DNA from 3 places in the Vibrio nigripulchritudo genome. Region 2 is predicted to be linked to each of the others. Evidence: predicted binding sites of a transcription regulator. Region 2 holds the regulator's gene; each other region holds the start of a gene.
The links. Region 2 encodes MetJ, which represses methionine synthesis genes. Its sites were predicted from a motif close to TTAGACNTNTANANGTCTAA; they were not measured.
Positions count from the first base shown of each region.

Region 1 (2,272 bases), 1.1 Mb from region 2:
CTTCCGCGGCCATCATATCTTCCGCTTTATCGCCCACCATAACCGATTTTTCCATGTCGATTTTCAGAAAGTCACGGGCCGAAATAAGCATACCCGGCTTGGGTTTGCGGCAATCACTGTCTTTCTTGTACTTACCGATACCGTGTTCTTCGTGATAAGGGCTGTAGTAGAAACCATCGAACTCGACACCGTTATCAACAAAGTTCCAATCCATCCACTGAGTCAACGACAGGAAGCGATCTTCAGTAAATAAGCCTCGGGCAATACCGGACTGATTGGTCACCAATACCAGCAGATACCCCATGTCTTTTAACGCTTTTGTGGCTTCAAAGACACCATCAATAAACTCGAAGTCATGTTCATCATGGACGTACCCATGGTCTACGTTTATCACGCCATCGCGATCCAGAAATACGGCAGGTTTAGCCAAAATCGATTCCTCAACAATCCTTCCGAGAGCACAGATAACTGGCTATCGAGTTCAATAAGCGCAAATTATTACATGCTTTATACCTGTTCGCACTATTCAATTACTTTTTAGACTCAATAGAGGAATAAACGGTGCAATTTGCCGCCAGCGCACACTTTTCCTTGCTTTGAACAAATATCACAGTCCATCCATAAAGATCTTTAGACGTCTAGACGTAAAAATATCTATTGACTTAAAAATCATAAAGCCATAGCATCGACTGAAAATTGAGACAAAGTTCAAAATATTATTCTGTAAGCTCACTTTATTCTGAGCGAGCTCTGCACGGTTGTTTAGATGATTGAAATTAATCAAGTAAATAAGGTCTTCTATCAAGGCGATAAGGAAATCAACGCTTTAATAGATATCAACCTATCTGTTCCCCAAGGCGCCATATTTGGTGTTATTGGCTCATCCGGTGCAGGGAAAAGCACACTGATTCGTTGCGTTAATATGCTTGAAGCACCTACCTCTGGCGAGGTCATTGTTGACGGTGTTGATTTGACTAAGCTGTCAAAGTCAGAGCTCAGCAAAGCGCGCCGCAACATCGGGATGATCTTTCAGCACTTTAACCTGCTATCTTCCCGTACAGTGTTCGAAAATGTCGCACTCCCTCTGGAACTGGCTGGTGCAGACAAAGCTCACATCGAATCAAAAGTCACGGAATTACTTGCGCTGGTAGGCTTGGCAGAAAAACGAGAAACCTACCCAGCCAACCTGAGTGGTGGTCAGAAGCAACGTGTCGCCATTGCCCGAGCCTTGGCGTCCGATCCGAAAGTATTGTTGTGTGACGAAGCAACCAGTGCACTGGATCCAGCAACCACTCAGTCGATTCTTGAACTGCTTAAAGAAATTAACCGCAAGCTGAACATCACAATGCTGCTTATTACTCATGAAATGGATGTAGTGAAAAGCATCTGTCATGAAGTCGCCATCATTGGCGGTGGCAAGCTGGTTGAGAAAGGCACGGTTGGTGAAATTTTTGCCCATCCGAAAACGGAACTGGCGCACGAATTTATTCGCTCTACTTTGGATCTTTCCATTCCTGAAGACTATCAGGCACGTTTGCACCCTACCCGTGTAGAAGGCAGTTACCCGCTTGTGCGTCTAGAGTTCACTGGTGCCAGTGTGGATGCTCCGCTGATGACGCAAATTGCACGTAACTACGGCATTGACGTCAGCATTCTTAGCTCGGATCTGGACTACGCAGGTGGCGTGAAATTCGGAATGATGGTGGCAGAGCTGTTTGGTGATGAAGAAGGCGAGAAAGCCTCCCTGCAATTCATCCGCGATCACAAGGTAAAAGTTGAGGTACTTGGTTATGTCCTTTAAGTCTGTAACGGAGTGGTTAAGCCTCAACGGCGATCTTCTTCTGAGTGCTACTTGGGAAACCGTCTACATGGTTGCGGTAGCTGGCATCGTTGGTTTTGCAGTTGGTATTCCTTTGGGCGTGATTCTTCACACCACTAAGAAAGGCGGCTTACTTGAAAACGTGGCACTGAACAATGTGCTGGGTGCGATTGTCAATATCGGTCGCTCGGTGCCTTTCCTGGTCTTGATGGTTGCCATCATCCCAGTAACCAAGCTTCTGGTCGGAACCTTTATCGGTACAACGGCGGCAATCGTTCCACTGACCATTGGTGCGATTCCATTTGTAGCACGCCTGATTGAAGGCGCTTTGCTTGAAGTGCCAACTGGTCTTGTTGAAGCAGCTCAGTCTATGGGCGCAACACCGACTCAAATTATTACAAAGGTACTGCTTCCTGAAGCACTACCAACCATTGTGAACTCAGTAACCATCAC
Region 1 covers NZ_AP027049.1:782,501-784,772, reverse strand. The annotation lists gene gmhB (D-glycero-beta-D-manno-heptose 1,7-bisphosphate 7-phosphatase) at 1-430, opposite strand, end outside; gene metN (methionine ABC transporter ATP-binding protein MetN) at 767-1,801, shown strand; gene QMG91_RS03765 (methionine ABC transporter permease) at 1,791-2,272, shown strand, end outside.
Region 1: a site for MetJ is predicted at 631-650, ahead of metN (methionine ABC transporter ATP-binding protein MetN). Genes of this name have one in related genera too.

Region 2 (2,272 bases):
CCACCACGCGAACCAATGGATTTGAAGGGGTTTCCAGCAATACCAGTTTTGGTTTCTTGCTGATTGCAGCTGCCAGCGCCTCATCGTCTGACTGATCGACAAACTCAACTTTGAAATCTCCTTTCAAAGCGCGAGTGTTGAATAAGCGATGGGTTCCGCCATAGCAGTCGTGTGGCGCAACGATAAGATCATCAGGACCCAGAAATGCCGTTACCCACAGATTAATTGCTGCCGTACCTGTGTTGGTAATGATGGCATTTGCGCCTTCTTCGAGTTCAGAAAGCGCTTGCTCCAGCAACCCGCGGTTTGGGTTTCCGGAGCGGGTGTAATCGTATTTTGGTACTTCACCAAAAGACGGAAAACCATAGTTTGTCGACAGATAAATCGGTGGGACAACCGCGTGATACTGGGTATCCGCTTCAATACCAGTTCTTACGGCAATAGTGGCTGGCTTTCGTTGGCTCATATAGTTGGTCTTCCTTTCCAGTGGTGCGTTTTACTTGAGCATCTGTTATACCAATTACAAACGCTGGATAACATGCAAGTGACGTGTTTTAACTGAGAGTGTCACGATTAATGTGCAACACTTTAGCGTCATCATTTTGGGACGTCAACACTTCTAGACGTCCATATGTCTTTGCTTATGGCGGTAAAAGTCGCTAAAATCCCACTTTATGAAAGGCTAAGTCGCTAAAACACATGAAAACAGCTTGCTGGGCGAACTAGTCATCCATTTTAGATAAATTATAACTGAAGGTGCGCAATGGCAGATTGGAATGGCGAGTACATCAGCCCCTATGCTGAACATGGCAAAAAAAGCGAACAAGTCAAAAAAATTACCGTATCAATCCCGCTAAAAGTACTAAAAGTACTGACTGACGAGAGAACCCGCCGCCAAATCAACAATTTGCGTCACGCGACTAATAGCGAACTGCTTTGTGAAGCCTTCCTTCACGCCTACACAGGTCAGCCTCTTCCAACGGACGAAGACTTGCGTAAGGATCGCCCGGATGACATTCCAACCGAAGCGAAAGCCATTATGACGGCAATGGGCATCGAATTCGAAGCTTACGATGACGAATAAAAAGAAGGGACAGCAAATGCTGTCCCTTCTTTATTGAATCGCACGACTTGGCAATTTATCCAAGTCGTTTTTTATTCCACCTAGTTTTTATTCTAATTGGCTTTTATTCCAAATAGCTTTCAGGCATGTCGATTCTCGCAACCCCAGAATCAATCGCTGCCTGAGCAACCGCTTTTGCCACTCGAGGCAACAAACGTGGATCCATAGGTTTAGGAATAATATAGCCAGCGCCAAATTCCAGGTTCTCTACTCCCGCTGCTTTCTTCACTTCTTCCGGCACGTCTTCTTTTGCCAGTTGGCGAATCGCGTCAACCGCCGCCAGTTTCATTTCATCATTAATCTCGCTGGCACGAACGTCCAATGCACCGCGGAAAATGAATGGGAAACAAATAACATTGTTGACCTGGTTCGGGTAATCACTGCGACCGGTTCCCATGATCAAATCGTCACGAACTTCGTGCGCCAGCTCGGGTTTGATTTCCGGATCAGGGTTAGAACACGCAAACACTACTGGTTTGTCTGCCATTAGCTTTAACGCTTCTGCTGGCAGTAAATCAGGGCCAGACACACCCAGGAACAAATCGGCACCGTCAATGACATCCTCAAGCGTGCGTTTGTCGGTGTTATTGGCAAACAGTTGCTTGTACTCGTTCAAATCGTCGCGACGGGTGTGAATCACCCCTTTGCGGTCCAGCATGTAGATTTTCTCACGCTGCGCGCCACATTTAATCAAAAGCTCCATGCAGGCAACGGCTGCCGCACCAGCGCCCAAACAGACGATAGTGGCGTCTTCCAGCTTTTTACCTTGTAGTTCGATGGCGTTCAGCATACCAGCAGCAGTAACGATAGCCGTACCATGCTGGTCATCGTGGAAAACAGGCACGTCACAACGCTCAATCAAGCGTTGCTCAATCTCGAAACAGTCTGGGGCTTTGATGTCTTCCAGGTTAATGCCACCGAAGGTGTCGGCAATGTTGGCAACCGTATCGACAAACTCGTCGATGGTGCGATGCTTTACTTCAATATCAATCGAATCCAGACCAGCAAAGCGTTTAAACAGAAGGGATTTCCCTTCCATCACGGGTTTTGACGCCAGAGGACCCAAGTTACCCAAACCAAGGATGGCGGTTCCGTTGGAAATAACGGCAACCATATTTCCTTTAGCGGTGTACTTGTAAACGTTATCGG
Region 2 covers NZ_AP027049.1:3,699,605-3,701,876, forward strand. The annotation lists gene QMG91_RS16935 (O-succinylhomoserine (thiol)-lyase) at 1-466, opposite strand, end outside; gene metJ (met regulon transcriptional regulator MetJ) at 764-1,084, shown strand; gene QMG91_RS16945 (malic enzyme-like NAD(P)-binding protein) at 1,188-2,272, opposite strand, start outside.

Region 3 (2,272 bases), 780 kb from region 2:
CCAGTTTGAAAACAACAAATGACCATGGCTACGCCAGCTAGCGTTTGGCTTATTATCTGGGTTGTTATTTGGGTAATAGTTCACTGGTATAGCGGGCTCCATTCCCTCACCAAGATCTCGAACGTATTCATTGTGAAGTGTGTGCGAGTCATATTCTGGATGACCCGTAACAAACACGTTTCGTTTGTCTTTTGTAGAAGCCAGATACACACCTGCTACATCCGACGTAGCAAGAATATCCAAATCCGTGTGCTCAGAGAGGTACTCAGGTGAAAAGTCTGCATAACGAGAATGAGGCGCAAGAAAAGTATCATCAAAGCCTCGAAGCACTGGATGATAAGGCTGAAGAATGTGGTGGTTATAAACCCCCGATAACTTCTCTTTTCTGGTGCGTTTAGGAAGATTATAAAGTAACTTCAGTCCTGCCTGAGCAGCCCAGCATACATAAAGCGTCGAAGTCACATGCTCCTTTGCCCAATTCATAATGGCTTGTAGGTGCTCCCAGTAAATTACATCTTCAAACTGCACTAAGCCAAGCGGTGCTCCCGTAATAATCAAGCCATCAAAGTTTCTTTTCTTCACCATTTCAAACTGACGGTAAAAGGTATCCAGATGTTCAGTCGGCGTATTTTTACTTGGACGGTTATCGATACGAAGTAGCTCAACATCAATCTGAAGCGGACTGTTTGAAAGTAAACGAAGAAACTGAGTCTCCGTCTCAATCTTTTTTGGCATTAAGTTAAGGATCAGTACCTTAAGAGGACGGATTTCCTGAGTCGTTGCTCGTGATTCTGGCATCACGAAAATATTCTCTTCCCTTAATGTATCCAATGCGGGCAATTGATCAGGAATCTTAATGGGCATCTTACTTTCTCCCTAAAGCGGCTAGACGTCTATATGTCCAGACTATAACAGACGATACCGCATGTCGAGCAGAAACTCATCGCTGAAATAAAAGGTAAGATGACTCTCTTTATCAAGCCGAATACCTAGCACAAACCTACGGTAAGACTGGCTTAGAAAGCGAAAAGTACGTCTTAGGAAAAAGATGCCAACCTCTATTCGTACATCCATTAGCTGATAAACACTAATTTCTACCGAGGCTTTGTAAAATAAGGGACAGGGAATCTAAGGACGTATGGCTTGATGAGGGTTCAAGTGGGATTCATTCGTCTATTGAGGGAATTAAATGGCAAATACGAAAAAGCCCTAGCATTACTGCTAGGGCTTCATCTGAATAAATGGCGGAGTGGACGGGACTCGAACCCGCGACCCCCGGCGTGACAGGCCGGTATTCTAACCAACTGAACTACCACTCCGCAGTGGAATACCTGCTTATCAGAAGCAGATGTTCAAATGTAAAGCCTGGCGATGTCCTACTCTCACATGGGGAAACCCCACACTACCATCGGCGCTATTGCGTTTCACTTCTGAGTTCGGCATGGAATCAGGTGGGTCCACAACGCTATGGTCGCCAAGCAAATTCTTTAATTCGGAAAGCTGCTATCTCTTAAATAAAGAGCAAGTTCTGGTTCTACACATTCAATGTTCTTATCTGAGTCCACTCAAAACCCCTTGGGTGTTGTATGGTTAAGCCTCACGGGCAATTAGTACAGGTTAGCTCAACGCCTCACAACGCTTACACACCCTGCCTATCAACGTTCTGGTCTCGAACAACCCTTTAGGATACTTAAAGTATCAGGGAAGACTCATCTCAGGGCTCGCTTCCCGCTTAGATGCTTTCAGCGGTTATCGATTCCGAACTTAGCTCCGGGCAATGCCATTGGCATGACAACCCGAACACCAGAGGTTCGTCCACTCCGGTCCTCTCGTACTAGGAGCAGCCCCCTTCAATCTTCCAACGCCCACGGCAGATAGGGACCGAACTGTCTCACGACGTTCTAAACCCAGCTCGCGTACCACTTTAAATGGCGAACAGCCATACCCTTGGGACCGACTTCAGCCCCAGGATGTGATGAGCCGACATCGAGGTGCCAAACACCGCCGTCGATATGAACTCTTGGGCGGTATCAGCCTGTTATCCCCGGAGTACCTTTTATCCGTTGAGCGATGGTACCTTCCATTCAGAACCACCGGATCACTATGACCTGCTTTCGCACCTGCTCGAATTGTCATTCTCGCAGTCAAGCGGGCTTATGCCATTGCACTAACCACACGATGTCCAACCGTGTTTAGCCCACCTTCGTGCTCCTCCGTTACGCTTTGGGAGGAGACCGCCCCAGTCAAACTACCCACCAGGCACTGTCCTCAC
Region 3 covers NZ_AP027049.1:462,180-464,451, reverse strand. The annotation lists gene metA (homoserine O-acetyltransferase MetA) at 1-864, opposite strand, end outside; tRNA gene QMG91_RS02365 (tRNA-Asp) at 1,243-1,319, opposite strand; rRNA gene rrf (5S ribosomal RNA) at 1,364-1,479, opposite strand; rRNA gene QMG91_RS02355 (23S ribosomal RNA) at 1,587-2,272, opposite strand, start outside.
Region 3: a site for MetJ is predicted at 886-905, ahead of metA (homoserine O-acetyltransferase MetA). Genes of this name have one in related genera too.